3 regions of the Arthrobacter caoxuetaonis genome follow, and region 3 is predicted to be linked to each of the others. Evidence: riboswitches for the same ligand, from Rfam matches in the RefSeq annotation. Region 3 holds a riboswitch; each other region holds the start of a gene.
The links. Region 3 has a riboswitch for S-adenosylmethionine ahead of NF551_RS01000 (methionine ABC transporter ATP-binding protein). Riboswitches for the same ligand answer to the same signal wherever they lie in the genome.

Region 1: another riboswitch for S-adenosylmethionine. It lies ahead of NF551_RS05555 (bifunctional o-acetylhomoserine/o-acetylserine sulfhydrylase); the one in region 3 lies ahead of NF551_RS01000 (methionine ABC transporter ATP-binding protein).
Region 2: another riboswitch for S-adenosylmethionine. It lies ahead of NF551_RS09245 (flavin reductase family protein); the one in region 3 lies ahead of NF551_RS01000 (methionine ABC transporter ATP-binding protein).

What each region holds. Positions count from the first base shown of each region.
Region 1 covers NZ_CP099466.1:1,232,599-1,238,213, reverse strand. Annotated here, with positions in the region: gene NF551_RS05565 (DUF3995 domain-containing protein) at 1-39, opposite strand, end outside; gene metX (homoserine O-acetyltransferase MetX) at 78-1,214, opposite strand; gene NF551_RS05555 (bifunctional o-acetylhomoserine/o-acetylserine sulfhydrylase) at 1,211-2,527, opposite strand; SAM riboswitch class IV at 2,595-2,712, opposite strand; gene NF551_RS05550 (VOC family protein) at 2,859-3,500, shown strand; gene NF551_RS05545 (hypothetical protein) at 4,068-4,793, shown strand; gene NF551_RS05540 (glycoside hydrolase family 2 protein) at 4,920-5,615, opposite strand, start outside.
Region 2 covers NZ_CP099466.1:2,023,846-2,029,460, reverse strand. Annotated here, with positions in the region: gene aspS (aspartate--tRNA ligase) at 1-1,598, shown strand, start outside; gene NF551_RS09250 (ATP-binding protein) at 1,672-2,790, opposite strand; gene NF551_RS09245 (flavin reductase family protein) at 2,878-3,384, opposite strand; SAM riboswitch class IV at 3,433-3,552, opposite strand; partial or broken gene NF551_RS09240 (MFS transporter) at 3,653-3,958, opposite strand; gene NF551_RS09235 (MFS transporter) at 3,998-4,366, opposite strand; gene NF551_RS09230 (PhzF family phenazine biosynthesis protein) at 4,419-5,255, shown strand; gene NF551_RS09225 (replication-associated recombination protein A) at 5,337-5,615, shown strand, end outside.
Region 3 covers NZ_CP099466.1:190,435-196,049, forward strand. Annotated here, with positions in the region: gene NF551_RS00970 (hypothetical protein) at 1-31, shown strand, start outside; gene NF551_RS00975 (SDR family NAD(P)-dependent oxidoreductase) at 84-833, opposite strand; gene NF551_RS00980 (TetR/AcrR family transcriptional regulator) at 817-1,524, opposite strand; gene NF551_RS00985 (alpha/beta fold hydrolase) at 1,677-2,450, shown strand; gene NF551_RS00990 (CoA-binding protein) at 2,534-2,950, shown strand; gene NF551_RS00995 (SAP domain-containing protein) at 2,947-3,561, opposite strand; SAM riboswitch class I at 3,602-3,704, shown strand; gene NF551_RS01000 (methionine ABC transporter ATP-binding protein) at 3,801-4,592, shown strand; gene NF551_RS01005 (methionine ABC transporter permease) at 4,585-5,250, shown strand; gene NF551_RS01010 (NtaA/DmoA family FMN-dependent monooxygenase) at 5,288-5,615, shown strand, end outside.

The DNA.
Region 1 (5,615 bases), 1.0 Mb from region 3:
CCGGGTCCGGTGCCGGCGCTGCGAGATGCTTCTGCGCATCCTTTTATGGTGCCAGCATGCCGCGCCGGCATCGCTGCTTAGGCGAAGAAGTCCCGCTCCAGGACGTCCTTGAGCTGCAGGATGTCAGTCAGGAACCCGTCGTGGCCTATCGGTGCGCTGATAACGTGCACGCTGTTGTCTCCGGGCAGCGCCGCGGCCAGTTCATGGGACTGTTCCGGGAAGTACAGCCGGTCCGAATCCACGGCTGCCACGAGGAACTGTGCCTGCGTGGCCGCGAGCGCTTCGGCGAGGCTGCCGCGGCCGCGGGCGACGTCGTGGCTCATCAGCGCCTCGGTGAGGATGACGTAGCTGTTGGCGTCGAACCGGTCCGCCAGTTTCCGGCCCTGATGGTCCAGATAGCTCTCCACCTGGTAGCGGCCGCGGCCGGCTGGAAGGGCAGCACCCAGCGGATCCTCTCCCGGCTGCGGCGTCCTGCCGAACCGGTATTGAAGTTCAGCCTCTGAGCGGTAGGTGATGTGCGCGATCCTGCGTGCCAGACCGAGTCCGGCGAGCGGAGCGCAACCGTTGTAGTAATCCCCGCCGTTGTAGTCCGGGTCCAGCCTGATGGCTTCGATCTGGGCCTGGGCAAAGGCAATCTGCTCCCCCGTGCTCGCCGCCGTCGCCGCGATCACCGCGCACCGTGCCACCCGGTCAGGTTCAGTCACTGCCCACTCCAGCGCGCGTGCTCCGCCCAGCGATCCGCCCAGCACCGTGTGCCAGCGGCGGATGCCCAGCTGGTCCGCCAGCCGCGCCTCGGCGCGAACCGAGTCCCGGATGGTGACGAACGGGAAACGGGATCCCCAGGGCAGTCCGTGGGGATCCGCCGACGCCGGGCCGGTGGAGCCGTAGCAGCCGCCAACCATGTTGATGGAGACCACGAAGAAACGATCGGTGTCCACGGTCCGCCCCGGCCCCACGAGGCCGTCCCACCAGCCCGGTTCCTCGGTGCTGCCCTGCGCCACGTGGGTACTGCCGGTGAGGGCATGCGGAATCAGGACGGCGTTGGAGGCGTCACCGTTCAGGCGGCCCCAGGTTTCGTAGCCCAGGACGACGTCGGGCAAGCGCCCTCCGGTCTCCAGTTCGAGTTCACCGATCGAGGCGTACTGCAGCACCCCGTCGAGAGTGTGGACGGGGTGCTGCGCTGCGGGTGGATACGTTGTCACGCTGTACTTCATGCTCCCTTGGCGGCGCGGAATCCGGCATCGAGGTCCGCGATGATGTCATCCACGTGCTCCAGCCCGACCGAGAGCCGCACCAGGCCCGGACTGACTCCCGCTGCCGCCTGGGCCTCCGCCCCCAGCTGGCTGTGGGTGGTCGACGCCGGATGGATCACCAGCGAGCGTACGTCGCCGACGTTCGCCACGTGCGAGTGCAGCTGGAGCGCATCGACGAAGCGCTTGCCCGCTTCAACGCCGCCGTCGATTTCAAAGGACACGATCGCACCGGTGCCGCGCGGCCCGTACTTGCGCCCGCGTTCGTACCACGGGCTGGACTCCAGGCCTGCGTACGCGACGGAAAGGACGTCGTCGTGCGCCTCCAGCCATTCCGCGACGGCGACGGCGTTCTCCACGTGCCGCTCCAGCCGGAGGCTGAGGGTTTCCAGGCCCTGGCCGATCAGGAAAGCGTTGAACGGAGATACTGCCGAGCCGAGGTCGCGCAGCAGCTGGACCCGTGCCTTGAGGATGAACGCCAGGTTGGCGCCCAGTGCACCGTTGACCCCGAGGTCCCGGGCATACACCAGGCCGTTGTAGCTCTCATCAGGGGTGTTGAAGCCGGGGAACTTTTCCGGATCGGCGGCAAAGTCGAAGTTGCCGGAGTCCACGATCACGCCGGCCATCGCGGTGCCGTGCCCGCCGAGATACTTGGTGGCGGAGTGCACCACGATGTCCGCTCCCCATTCGATGGGACGGATGAGATACGGGGTGGACAGGGTGTTGTCCACGATCAGGGGAATGCCCGCCTCATGCGCGACAGCGGAGAGTCCTTCCAGGTCCAGGACGTCTTGGCGCGGATTGGAGACGACTTCACCGAAGAAGGCCTTGGTGTTGGGCTGTACGGCTTCGCGCCACTGGTCCAGGTTGTCCGGGTCGGCGACGAAGGTGACGTCGATGCCGAACTTCTTCAGCGTGTGCTTGAAGAGGTTATAGGTTCCGCCGTACAGGCTGGGGCTGGCCACAATGTGGTCCCCTGCCTGGGCCAGGTTGAGGATCGCATAGGTTTCCGCGGCCTGCCCGGAGGCAAGCAGCAAGGCCCCAACACCTCCTTCCAGGGAGGCGATGCGGTTCTCCACTGCTTCCTGCGTGGGGTTGCCGATCCGGGTGTAGATCGGAGCCAGCTCTGCGAGCGCAAAACGGTTCGCTGCAGCTTCCGCGCTGGGGAAAACGAAGGACGTCGTTTGGTAGATGGGAAGGGCACGGGCGCCGGTGGTGGCGTCGGGCTCCTGTCCTGCATGGATCTGGCGGGTTTCGAATGACCAGTTGGCAGACATGTTGCTCCCTTAATGACCAGGGGCCCCACAGGTACCGATGCCGGAAGAACTCCGGTACCAGACGTGTGGCCCGCGCTTGCCGGACACCCTTTGTGGTGTCCAGCCAGGTCTTCACCCGGGGCACCCCACCGCGGTTGGAGGGTTGCCGGCCAGCAAGCCGGGGCTATCTGCTGGCACTCATGACCTGTACCTATAGAACCAACGGAGCCGGAGTTGCGCAACCCATATGACGCAGCGTGAATCCGGGAAAAATCCGCTGATCCAGATACCTTTTGCCGAGCTAAGGCTTGCCTTGGTCGAGACACAGGTCACAACGTGCCAAGATGTTCGCATGCGCCTGGATCATGTTTCTTATGCCTGCGAATCCGACGGCCTGCTGGCCACCACGGAACGTATTGCTTCTGCCCTTGGAACCGACTTCGTCAAGGGCGGGGTGCACCCCCGCTTTGGCACCCGGAACATGATCATTCCGCTGGCTAACCACCAGTATCTGGAAGTGGTTGAGGTCCTGAACCATCCCGCTTCCGACAAGGCACCCTTCGGCCAGGCCGTCCGTGCACGCTCCGAGGCAGGCGGCGGCTGGATGGGATGGTGCGTCGCCGTGGAGGACCTCGCACCCTTCGAAGAACGGCTCGGCCGCTCCGCCGTCCCCGGAAACCGCAAGTTCCCCGACGGCCAGGAACTGACCTGGCAGCAGATCGGCATCAATGGCCTGATCGCCGACCCGCAGGTCCCGTACATGCTCCGCTGGGATGAGGACAAGGCGGACCTGCACCCCTCCCGTGCCTTTGCCGGCACGGTCTCCCTTGAATCCCTCACGATTGCCGGCTCCGCCCAGCGCGTCACCGAGTGGCTCGGCCAGCCGGTGGAGAAGCCGCTCGACGGCCTTGACGTCACCTGGGTCTCCCCCAAGGGAACCCCCGGCATCATGTCTGTGACGTTCGGGACTGACAAGGGTCTCGTCGAGATCTAGGTTCCGCTGCTTCGAGGTCCGTCTGGGGCGTCGAGGCCGGATTCGTGTGTTTCGAGGCCGGGATTTCACTGCGTTTCGGGGTTTCGCTGCACTATGTCCCCCAAAACACTGTACTCGGGGAAAACGCTGCACCCTGTGACACGATTTCGCTGCGTTCCGGGTCTTTCTGGCCATCCGGGGAAAATACTGCTTGGCGCCGTGCCCAGATTCTCCCCTAACGGACGATTCCGCCCTCAACGCAGTCTTTCTGCCGATGACCACCTGCTGCTAAGGCCTGACCTTTTCCACAGATCAGCAACTGGTTCCCGCGGTTGACCCGCAGCATTCGAAGCTGGATCCATGTGCGCAAACCTGCTTTACTCCGTCGATGCCGATCGTGATGGGCCCGGACGCCGTTCCCTTGCGCTTCGGTGCACCACGGGTGAGCTGGTCCGGATCAGGCCCGGTGTCTATTTGGATGGACAGTCCTGGGCGGGGCTTAGCCCCTGGGAGCGCGAGCGCCTGAGACTTGCGGCGGCCGTACAATCCGGAAGGACTCGACGGGTCCTCATCCAGCAGTCGGCGGCAGTGATCTGGGGAATTCCGACGATCGGAACGCCGCTTGAGGTCATGCTGCTGGCTTTGCCTCCCGTCAACGGCCACCGCCGCGGTGACCTCCGCTGGGCTCGAAGACGCCTGTTGGAGCCGCTGACTACGGTCGACGGACTGCCCGTCACTTCCAAGGCACAAACCGTCCTTGATATGGCTGCCTACCTGCCTTTCGAGCAAGCAGTTCCGGCAATGGACCACGTCATCCGCCCCGACCGGCGGCGAGGTCTCCAGGCCCTGGAGAAGGACGCCCTGCGGCAGCTGGCGCAGGGCCTGCCTACACAGGCCAAGCGTGTGAGAGCGATGCGCGTCATCACGTTCGCCGATGAGAGGTCCGAATCTCCCGGCGAGTCCTATTCCCGCGCCGTCATCCACCGCAATGGCTTCCCCGCTCCGGAGCTGCAGCAGAGTTTTCATTCTCCTGGCGGACGTCTGCTTGGACGCACGGATTTCTTCTGGAAGCAGCAGGAACTCGTTGGCGAATTCGACGGCGCAGTGAAGTACGGAAAGACTCAGACAGATGGCGGGACTCAGCCCGAACATGCCTTGCTGCAGGAAAAGCGGCGCGAGGACGCAATCCGGGCCACAGGCGTAGGGTTTCTCCGCTGGAGCTGGTCCGAGGTGTTCAAACCCGCGGGCGCCCCGGACGGTCTGGTCCAGGCGTTACTCCGAGCCGGCCTTCCACAACTGCGCCCACGCGCCTAGACAGGCTGGCGCGAGGACGCAATCCGGGCCACAGGCGTAGGGTTTCTCCGCTGGAGCTGGTCCGAGGTGTTCAAACCCGCGGGCGCCCCGGCCGGCCTGGTCCAGGCATCACTCCGGCTCTCAGGTTCACAAAGCCGACCCAGCCGCCAAAAGCTCAGAGTTCAGTTCACGGACGACGGCCGGATCCACCTTCAGCACCCGGCGGTCGTAGGTGAGCAGGCCGTTGACCTCATCCTCGACGTCGGTGAGCTGGGTGTAGACGCTGGCAGCGAGGCCTTGGCTGACGGCGGGAAGGATCTGGGTCCGGTGCAAGTTGGAGTAGGCATGGGCGAGCTCTTCGGACGTGCGGAGGGTCTTGCCATAGCCGAAGACCTTGCTGTTCCAGGTGTGCCCGTCCAGCGGAAGGCTGAAGCCGCCGTACTCGGAAAGCACGATCGCCCTGGGGTCTCGCTGCCAGCGCTTCCGGATGTGGAACGGCACGGCATAGACGTGGAGGCTCTTGGCGTCTCCCGCTCCCTGGTCGTGCCAGCCGCTGGCGTGGTCGATGCAGCGGGTAGGGTCCAGTGCGCCCAGCTCGGCGGCGATCGCAGCGGCGTCGAACTGTCCCCAGCCTTCATTGAACGGGACCCAGAGCGCGATGCTGGGCACGCTGCGAAGCAGGTCAACCGTCTCCCGCATTTCTCGCCGGAACGATTCCCGCCCCGCGGCATCACTGCGGCCGAACTTCGCATACCGCCGGTCGCTCCGGCTCCCCCGGCCGGGCAGCGGAACCCATTCCTGTGCCCTGCCGTCACCTTCCCCGCCGTTGACCAGGTCCTGCCA
Region 2 (5,615 bases), 1.7 Mb from region 3:
AGATCACCGGCAAGGTCGAGCGCCGCCCCGAAGGCAACGAGAACCCTGCCCTGGCCACCGGCGAGGTGGAGGTCATTGCCGACGACGTCGTCATCCTGAACACCTCCGATCCGCTGCCGTTCCAGATCGACGAGCACGTGGAGGTCGGCGAAGAGGCACGCCTGCGCCACCGGTACCTTGACCTGCGCCGCCCGGCCCCGGCCGCCGCGATGCGCCTGCGCTCCGAGGCCAACCGCGTAGCCCGCGAACTGCTGCACGGCGAGGGCTTCGTCGAAATCGAAACCCCCACCCTGACCCGTTCCACCCCGGAAGGCGCCCGCGACTTCGTGGTGCCTGCGCGCCTGGCACCCGGTTCCTGGTACGCGCTGCCGCAGTCCCCGCAGCTGTTCAAGCAGCTCCTGCAGGTAGGCGGCTTCGAGAAGTACTACCAGATTGCCCGCTGCTACCGCGACGAGGACTTCCGCGCCGACCGCCAGCCGGAGTTCACCCAGCTGGATATCGAAGCGAGCTTCGTCGAAGAGAATGACATCATTGCCCTCGGCGAGCAGATCGTGAAGGCACTCTGGAAGCTGATCGGCGTCGAGATCCAGACCCCGATCGCCCGGATGACCTACGCCGACGCCATGGCCCGCTACGGTTCGGACAAGCCGGACCTGCGCTTCGGCCTGGAACTGACCGAGCTCACCGAGTTCTTCAAGGACACCACCTTCCGCGTCTTCCAGGCACCCTACGTCGGCGCCGTGGTCATGCCCGGCGGTGCCTCGCAGGCCCGCCGCACCCTCGATGCCTGGCAGGAATGGGCCAAGCAGCGCGGTGCCAAGGGCCTGGCCTACGTCCTGGTTCAGGAAGACGGAACCCTCACCGGACCGGTCGCCAAGAACCTCACCGACTTCGAGCGCGAAAACCTGGCAGAGAAGGTCGGCGCCAAGCCCGGCGACTGCATCTTCTTCGCCGCCGGCGACGCGTCCTCGGCGCGGGCCCTGCTTGGCGCTGCCCGTGTTGAAATCGGCCACCGCACCGGCCTCATCGATCCGAAGGACTGGGCTTTCGTCTGGATCGTTGACGCCCCGATGTTCGAGCCCGCCGCCGCGGCCGTTGCCGCCGGTGACGTCGCCGCAGGCGAAGGCGAGTGGACTGCGGTGCACCACGCCTTCACCTCCCCGAAGCCCGAGTTCATGGACACCTTCGATACGGATCCCGGCTCGGCCCTGGCCTACGCCTACGACATTGTCTGCAACGGCAATGAGATCGGCGGCGGTTCCATCCGTATCCACCAGCGCGATGTGCAGGAACGCGTGTTCAAGGTCATGGGCATCTCCGAGGAGACCGCCCAGGAGCAGTTCGGCTTCCTGCTCGAAGGCTTCAAGTACGGCGCTCCGCCGCACGGCGGCATCGCCTTCGGCTGGGACCGTGTGGTGGCCCTGCTGGCCGGCGCCGACTCGATCCGCGACGTCATCGCCTTCCCGAAGTCCGGCGGCGGCTACGATCCGCTGACCTCCGCTCCGGCGCCGATCAGTGCCCAGCAGCGCAAGGAAGCCGGCGTCGACTTCAAGCCGGAGAAGAAGCAGGACAAGCCGGCCGAGGCTCCCGCTTCCTAGCCCGACCCAGCCTGCATAAGGGCCCGGCCGCCACTTAGGCGGCCGGGCTCTGTGCTTTAAGCGTCTGTGCTTTTTAGGGTTCGGCGGGTGGAGCGCTCATGCCCGCCTGACGGCGCAGGTGCTGCCGCAGGCCCGGGATGGCGAAGTCCACTTTGCCGTGTCCGGTGGACTCGATAAGTCCGGCTGCCAGCAGCCGGGACCGGTAGTTGGCCACCAGGTTGGTTTTCGCGCCAAGGCGGCGGCCGATGTCGCCGGCCAGGGACGGGCCGTCATCCACCGCCATGGCTGAGAGAAATTCCCGGTCCTTGGCCGACGCCGTCGCCAGGGCTGCCTCAATGACGGTGCGCGCGTTGCGCCGGTGGGCTGCGTCTATGGCCCGCTGGACGGCATCCGTTCCGAGGTGGCCGGCCTGCGTCTCCGCCTCCCGCCAGAGGAAGTAGCCCACCAGCTGGATCAGGAACGGATAGCCGCCGGTCGCCTGTGCGGCACGGCTCACCAGATCGGGGCTGATCTGGAAGTCGGCGCCGGCAAAGGTCGAAGCAAAGGACTCTTCAACCTCCCGCACAGCAGCGGCATGCAGGTCGATCTTGTCGGCCCGACGCAGGAACGTCGCCACGCCCTCGTTCAGCAGATCCGAAACTGCCGCTGGCAGCCCCGCGAAGACCAGTCCGATCGGCAGCCGGGCCTGGATGAAATGCTGCACGCTGGCGGCAAGCTGCGCGAGCTCGCTTCGGTCAGCGGCGTGGATCTCGTCCACGCTGATGATGAGGCCGGTGCGGTGTTCGTCCAGGAGGGTCAACAGTTCCTCCCCGACACCGCGCCACGCGACCTGCCGTTCGGGCGGCAGCTGGGTCGTAATGCTGAAACCGGCAGCTGCGAGGGCGGTGATGCGGCGGGTCTTGGGCCCGTCCCCCAGTTCCTCGGCCAGGCGGCGCATCGATTCGCCAATGCGGCCGACGAATCCCGGCGTGGCGGTCTCGGAGATGACAGCCCAGCCGCTTTCGCGGGCCAGGTCATGTGCGGCGCCGAGCATGACGGTCTTGCCGATGCCCCGTGCACCGGTAAAGATCGTCAGCAGGCCGGGGGCGCCGGACCCCAAACGGAGTCCGTACTGGAACTCATCCAGCACGCCCTCCCGTCCCAGGATTTGCGGGGGAGTGGCCCCGGCGGAAGGTCGGAACGGGTTTTCCATGCGGACAGACTCCTGTGAGTCGCTGTGTGCTTTGTGAGTTTGCGCGGGCTCGATGAGTCTATATGAGTTCTGTGAGTTTGAGGCTGGTCAGGCGAAGGCAGGGACAGCCAGATTGCGGAACGCCGAACCGTGGAAGACCAGCGGCTCATAGGCATCCCCGTGGGCGGAATAGCCGTGAACCCGAAGCAGGACGACGGCGTGGTCCCCGGCCGGGACCTCATTCTCCACCGATGTCTCCAACCAGAGCGCTGCCTCGTCGAGGAACAGGGCGCCGGAACCGGCGTTGTGCAGATCGAGTCCGGCAAAGCGGTCGCCGTCGCGGGAAGCGATCTGGCGGCAGACGCCGTCGTGCCCGGAACCCAGGACGGAGACTCCGATCCGGCCCGCCGAACGCAGTACCGGCCAGGTACGGGAGGTGTTCTGCACGGCGAACATCACCAGGGGCGGATCCATGGAGACCCCGACAGTAAAGGAGGAGGCCACGATTCCCTGCGGGGCGCCGTCAACTTCGGCGCAGAGTGCTGCGATTCCGGACGGGAAGCGCCCAAAGGCCTGGCGCAGTGCATTTGGCTGGAGATCGGTTTCGAGTGCCATGAAGATTCCTCTGCCTGACGCGCAGCCTGCGGCAAGGAGCCGGATGCGGCGCTGTACTTGCCGGACCGGGAGATCCACCGGAACGGCCGAATCGTCACCTGGAGCACCCCGCTACGGCGAGAGGGTTGCCGTCCAGCCGGCCAGGGCCTCTGGCTGGAACTCTTGATTCTGGCTACCAATCTAGGGGCGCGGTATCCCGCGCGCAAACCCGCGCTGTGAGGCGTACACACGCCGCAACAGTTCGTAACGGGCTGTCTTAGGGCGCGCGCTATTCCGGCAGCAGCTCCAGGGATGTGTCCGCCGCGGCCGAACCGGGACGGTCCCGGACGCCCATCTTCGCCAGCGCCAACGGTCCCAGCACACCTCCAGCCAGCAGAACTGCAGCGAAGACCAGGCAGGCTGCCAGCCAGGAGCCCCCGGCGTAGACGAAGCCCGCCAGCAGCGAACCAATGGCCGCGCCGAGCAGGCCCGCGTTTCCTAGGATGCTCATCGCCCGGCCGAGGCGGCGCGGGTTCAGTTCCGCGGCGACTTCCCCGTACATCGGCAGCAGCAGTGCCCAGGAAACGCTGGTGAGTACCCAGAGCGCGGCGGCGCGTCCTGGACCGGCCCGGGATCATCTTCCGGCGACGTCGGACGCCTGCGCGGAGCGCAAAGCAGCACGACCAAACGCTTCGGAAGAGAGCAGGCCAGCCATGGAACCTGAGTCACGGTCCGGGAACTCTGCGGCAAGGGCGCGGATGGACACCCAGAAGAGGGCCCCGCCCACACCGCCGAGGATCGCTGCGCCGAAGGCAACGGACAAGGAACCGGCCAGCGTGTAGCCGAGACAGCTCACGGCATAGAGCAGGGCGCCGGACGCCGCGGTGACGGTCCTCGGGCGCTTATCCGCCAGCCAGCCCGCTGCCGGACGGGCGGCAACCGACACAAGGAGTTCGGCCGCGACCAGGATCCCGATCGCTTCCGCGCCGATCCTAGCCAGCAACGGACACGGGAATGGGAACGGTGCCGCCCCGGCCAGCCATTACAGTGTCCGCATGAGACAACGCTGGTTCAAACAGGTAGACGTCTTCGGCAACAAGCCGTACCAGGGCAACCCGCTTGCCGTAGTGCTGGACGGGGAGGGCCTCGACGACGAGCAGATGCAGCAGTTTGCCCGCTGGACGAATCTGTCGGAGACGACCTTCGTGCTCCCGGCCATCCAGGACGAGGCTGACTACCGGGTCCGGATCTTCACGCCCGGAGGGGAGATACCGTTTGCCGGGCACCCTACGCTGGGCACCTGCCACGCCTGGACGGAAGCGGGAAACACCCCGATGAAACCGGGCCTCGTGGTCCAGGAATGTGGAATCGGCCTGGTTCCCCTGCGCGTCAATGCCGGCCTCGCTGCGTTCGCGGCGCCCCGCCTGATCCGCACCGGACCCGTGGAAGAGGACATTCTGGCCAGGGTCACAGCCGCCCTGGGCCTGCGGCCGGACCAGGTCAAGGGCCACCAGTGGGTGGACAACGGTCCGGGCTGGCTGGGACTGCTGCTCCCTGACGCCGAAACGGTGCTGTCGCTGACGCCGGACCATGCAGCGATTGGCGGCCTCCGGGTGGGGGTTATAGGCCCGCAGCCCGAATCGGCGGAGACGGACTTCGAGGTACGTGCCTTCGCGCCCGGCCTGGGTGTCTCGGAGGACCCGGTCACGGGCAGCCTCAACGCAGGCCTGGCCCAATGGCTGATCGGCCAGGGCATCGCCGAAGAACGCTACACCGTCACCCAGGGCACAGCCGTCCACCGTTCCGGCCTGGTGCGGGTGTTCACCCGGGAGGGCCGGATCTGGATCGGCGGCGAGTCGGTCACCTGCATCGACGGTTCCGTCACGCTCTGACCCGCGAGAGGCCAGTTACGGCTCGTTTCAGCGCTGAAAAGAGCCGTAAGTGGCCTCTCGGCGGGGCGGTAGCCTTGAAGCGTGAATGACTTGTTCAGCAGCGATGAGGACCAGGACCCCGGGGACGGCGGCGACGCGGCCGGGGAACGGGACGACGACGGGGCCCGGCAGCGCCCGCGCAGCCCCCTGGCGGTACGCATGCGCCCCCGCAGCCTGGATGAGGTGGTGGGCCAGCAGCACCTGCTCACCCCTGGATCACCGCTGCGGACCCTTGCCGAAGCGCCGCAGGGCGGACCGGCGGGCCCGTCCTCGGTCATGCTCTGGGGCCCTCCGGGAACCGGCAAGACCACACTTGCCCAC
Region 3 (5,615 bases):
GGTGCTGAACGCCGTGGCTGCGGAGCTCTAGCCAGGACAGCAGGAAGCGGCGGCACGCAGCCGCCGCTTCCTGCCGGCAGGATCTAGTAGATCTTGATCGAGCCGCCGTCGGCCATCAGCGTCTGGCCGGTCATGTACTGGGACTGTTCGCTGGCCAGGAACACCACGATCGGAGCGATGTCCGTCTCCGGATCGCCCAGACGGCCCAGGGGAATGCCGTCCACCACTTCCTGGAAGGCCTCCGGGAACGCCTGGCTCCACTGGGCGATGCCCGGGGTGAGCGCGATCGGGGAGACCACGTTGACGCGGATGCCGTCCTTGGCCCATTCGTTGGCCGCCGTGCGTGAAATGGCGCGGATGGCTTCCTTCGCGGCGGCGTAGGTGACCTGGTTGGGAAGGCCCTTCATGCCCGCACCGGAGGCAAAGTTGATGATGCTTCCACGGGTCTTCTTCAGCTCTGGATAGGCAGCGCGCATCAGGTGGAACGTGGCCATGGTCCCGGTATTGAAGGACAGGTCCCACATCTCCTGCGTAGTCTCCATAATCGGAGCCTGCTTGGAAGCATGCGCGTTGTTGACCAGGACATCCAGGCCGCCAAAGCGCTCCACGGTCTCCGCCACGATCTCCTTGGTGCTCTCCTCCTTGGAAATGTCCTTGGCAATGAAAATAACGTCGCCCTGGCCATCGAGTTCAGCCAGGAGCTTGTCTCCCTGCGCCTGGTCAATGTCGACGACGGCAACCTTAGCCCCTTCGGCCAGGAAGCGGCGGACGATTCCCTGCCCGATCCCTCCGGCGCCGCCCGTGATGATCGCGGTCTTATTTTGCAGTTGCATGGTCTTCCTTCCGTAATGCCGGTGCCCTTTCGGAATCCGGCGGGTGGGTGAGGGATTGTTCAACCCCGGCGATGAAGTTCGCTACGAGGAAATCCAAGGAGCGGCGCGACGCGGCGTAGCTGATGCCCTGGTCCCGGAAACCCAAGGCCTGCGGGTAGGGGGCGACGGCGTCGTCACCCCAGCGCTGGTCGCGTTCCGTTCCGGTGCGCTCGGGGCCCGTGAGAGCTGCAGCGGTAATGGAAGCGGTGCCGATGACGGCGGCAGAAACGCCCAGCAGGCAATCGAAGCCCTGCTCGCTGGTTAGTCCTGCCTTCCGCAGCCGGGAGAGCAGCAGCTCGATCTCTTCGGGTGTTGCCACGTTCACCAGCCGCCGCGGCGTCAGGATGATGCGCAGCAGCCACGGATGTGCCTGGAATGCACGCCACTGGGCATCGGCCATGTGCTGGAGCATCTCCTGCCAGGCGGCGTTCGGGGTGGGGAGCAGTTCATAGTCGCGGGCGGCAGCGTCGGCCATGAGCAGCAACAGGGCCCGCCGGTCAGCCACATGGCGGTAAAGTGCCATTGCGGAGACCCCGAACTCGGCGGCGACCCGGCGCATCGAGACGCCGTCCAGGCCGTCGGCGTCGGCAATCCGGACGCCGGCTTCCGTGATGGCGGCGGCGTTCAGTGGTTGCGGTTGCTTGTGGGGCACGACCGTCCCTTCCGTAGCGTGTTTACAGTGTATACCTCAAGGCCTGCACGAGCGCTTGATGACCGTATCTTTAGGAGCATTGACCCAGCCTGCACGCGCTCCTACGGTGGAGGCAGGGCCGACGGCGGCCCGCCCCAGCGAAGGAGAATCCCATGGATCCAGCAGCTGACGCATCGGGACGCGTACTGTCCGCGGACGGAACGCCCATCGCCTGGGAACGTCACGGCCAGGGTCCGCCGCTGGTGGTGGTGGATCCCATCATGATGGACCGGACCACCTCCGGCCTGGCCGGGGTTGCCGAACTGCTGGCAGAGGGCCACACCGTCTACACGTATGACCGCAGGGGTAAGGGCGAAAGCGGGGACGGGGAGGAATACACCCCCGAATCCGAGGTGGATGACCTGCTGGCCGTCGTGCAGGCCGCGGGTGGATCGGCGGACCTGCTGGGAACCTCCTCGGGAGCGATCCTTGCCCTCCGCGCCGCTTCGGAATCAGCGGTTGTCTCCAGCGTCATTGCCGTCGAACCGCCGCTCTCCCAGGAAGGCGCGGCAGGGCCTGACATCCGGCCGCAGCTTGAAGCCCTGATCGACGCCGAGGACCGGGCGGGAGCCGTGCGCCTGTTCCAGGAGTCCATCGGTGTTCCGGAGGAACTCATCGAGCAATCCGAACCCTCACCTTTCGAGCCGGCGGCGCACACCATCTCCTACGATCTCACCCTCATGCTGGAAACCGACATCCAATCCCTCACCGGCATTCATGTTCCGGTCCTGGTGCTGGCCAGCAGCGGCAGCGATGCCCGGCTGCAGGGCTGGGCCCGCGAGACGGCCGAAATCCTCCCGGAGGGTTCTTTCCAGTTGCTCGAGGGATCCTGGCACGGACTGGACGATGCAGTGCTTGCCGAGGCGGTCAACGACTTCCTGGAATAAAGGCCGCGGACGCCTGATCGACCCGTCGCAGGACGGCGCGTACGCTGTAGACCCGTTGAGTTCCAACCGGAGGGAGGGCCAGAATGGCACACCGCAATGATCCCGAGGTTATATCCCGCCTGCTCTCATCCAAGGGACGCTGGGCAGTGGTAGGTCTCTCGAACAATCCGCTGCGTCCGGCAGTCGGCGTCTCCAGATTTGTCCAGGACTCGCTGGGGATGGAGATCGTCCCGGTGAACCTGGCGGGCGACGACGTCTTCGGCAATAAGGGCTACACCAGGCTGGCCGAGATCCCGGGCCAGATCGACGTCGTCGACTGTTTCGTGAATTCGGCCCGGGTGGGGGACATTGTGGACCAGGCCATCGATATCGGTGCCAAGGCCGTCTGGCTGCAGCTCGGCGTCGTGGATGAGGCGGCCGCCCAGCGCGCCGCCGAAGCGGGGCTCGACGTCGTCATGGATACCTGCCCCGTCATTGAAGCGGGACGCTTCGGGCTCTAAGGCCCCGCCGGACCGGCCGGGCGCAGGTCCACCGGCAGTGAACGGTGGGTTTTCCACGCCGTGAGCATCTGGTCCCGGGTGCCGCCGGGGTGGGAGGCGTGCCAGTCCCGGGAGAACCGGTTGAGCTCAAACTGCGGCCCGATTGGCCGGGCATCCCCTGACCGGGTGGCATGCCAGTGATCCAGTGCCGCGGCGAGCGTCGCAGTGCCGTCATTGCCGGCGAAGAACGCCCGCATGGGCGCATCAAACCGGAAACCGGGTCCCAGCGCATTGACGAAGAACTCCCGGAGCACCTGGCTGCACGGATGCCCGGCAGGAACCACCGTATGAATCGTCAGCGGCGGGACCAGCGGCGCAGGCCGGCGCGGTGGGCGGGCGGGCGCTTCGGTCCGGGGCCGTCCGGCCAGGCAAGCCGCGACGCGTGAGCTGACAGTGGCCTTTGAGCCGGCAGCGCTGAGGCCGTTTGCCCGGGCGAAGCCCTGCAATTCCTCCTTCAGCCAATACCAGCGGAGGAACTCCGTCTCGCTGAGATCCCGCGCCGTAGACGGAAAACTCTTGGTGACCCAGGTGATGCACGTCACGCACGGACGCACTGCGTCATGTGCGGTCACAACATTGCGCGGGCTCCCGCCAGCGGTCAGCATGAACCCGTAACCATCCAGAGCGGCTGAGAGACCTGGCTCCGTGACGCCGCAGCAACCCCTTCCGTAATTCATTCGGAGCAGAGGGGTGCTACCGCCAGGACCGATGGAGAAGCACCCGCTATCTTTTGGTCCCCTTCAAACGTGCTCCGGCGCGCTGAAGCTGTGGACTCCGCGGCGCGCGCCTTCACAACCTGAAGGAGGAGAGCATGATCCGGATCGAGAATGTTTCGACCGTTTTTGACACCGGCGGATCCAGTTTCACCGCCGTGGACAACGTGTCCCTGGACATCCCCAAAGGCAGCATCCAGGGCATCATCGGGTTTTCCGGTGCGGGCAAATCCACGCTGCTGCGCAACATCAACCTCCTGGAACGTCCCACCTCGGGCCGGGTCCTGGTCGACGGAACGGACCTGACCGGCCTGGCGGATGCCGAGCTGCGCGCAGCACGGCATGAGATCGGGATGATCTTCCAGCACTTCAACCTGCTGAACAACCGCACGGCCGCGCAGAACGTGGAGCTCTCGCTGAAATTCGCGGGAGTGAAGAACGCTGCCGAGCGCCGGCGCCGCGCACTGGAGGCGCTCGCCGTCGTCGACCTCTCGGAGAAGGCAGGAACCTACCCGGCCAAGCTCTCCGGCGGGCAGAAGCAGCGGGTTGCCATCGCCCGGGCCCTGGCCACCCGGCCCAAGGTGCTGCTGTGCGATGAGCCGACCTCCGCCGTCGACCCCCGCACCACCGCGTCCGTGCTGCAGTACCTTTCCGACGTCAACGCGCGGTTCGGCATCACGATCGTGGTGGTGACGCACGAAATGAACGTCATCAAGGCCATTGCGGACAACGTGGCCGTCATGGAGGAGGGACGGGTCGTGGAACAGTTTGCGCTCACGGAGCTCGTCCGGCCCGGGTTCACCCCGGCCACCTCGATCGGACGGTACCTGATCTCCGACGAGATCACCCTGGACCGGGCTGCCCGCCGGGAAGGAGCCCGCGTTGCTTGAGCGCATTGCCGAAGTCTGGCCCGAACTGCTCGCGGCACTGGGCCAGACCGGAACCATGCTCGTCGTCGCCATTCCGCTGGCAGTTCTGATCGGAACCCCGCTGGGAGTCCTGCTCTTCGCCCTGGGACCGGACGGACTGGTCCACAAACCCCGGCTTCACCGGGTGCTGGATTCACTGGTCAACCTGGTCCGGTCCTTTCCGTTCCTGATCCTGCTGATCGCCATCATTCCGTTCACCCGGTTCGTGGTGGGCACCACCATCGGCACCGCGGCGGTAATCGTGCCGCTGACCATCAACGCCATCCCCTACTTCGCCCGGTTCGTGGAACAGAACATCACCGCTCTCGGCGGCGGCGTGGTGGAGGCCGCCCGGTCCATGGGAGCCACCCGCGGGCAGATCGTCCGCGATGTCCTGCTGGTCGAAGCGCGTCCGGCCCTGATCAGCTCCGTCACCATCATGACCGTCAGCTTCATCTCCTACTCCGCCATGGCCGGCCTGGTGGGCGGCGGCGGAATCGGCGACTTCGCCATCCGGTACGGCTACTACCGCTACGAAACCGGGCTGATGTTCACCGCGATTGTGCTGATGGTCCTGCTGGTCCAGGCCGTGCAGCTGGGCGGCTCCTGGTTCTCCCGCCGCGCTGACAAGCGCCTCTAGCTTCTCCTCCAACCGACTTCTACAGAACGGAACCACCGTGAGCACTCCGAGTACCCGTTTTTCCGGGCCCCGGCCGCGCCTGCTGCTGAACGCCTTCCTGATGAACACCACCAGCCACATCCGCGGCGGCCAGTGGCGCCACCCTGACGCCGGACAGCACCGCTTCAACGAACTGGGGTTCTGGACGGACCTGGCCCGCCAGCTCGAAGACGCCAAGTTCGACGCCCTCTTCTTCGCCGATGTGGTGGGCCTGTACGGAAACCACGACGGCGGCTGGGCCTCCCATGTGCGCCGCGGGCTGCAGGTGCCGGCCAACGATCCGGTCCTGCTCCTCGCCGCGCTGGCAGGTGCCACCCGGAACATTG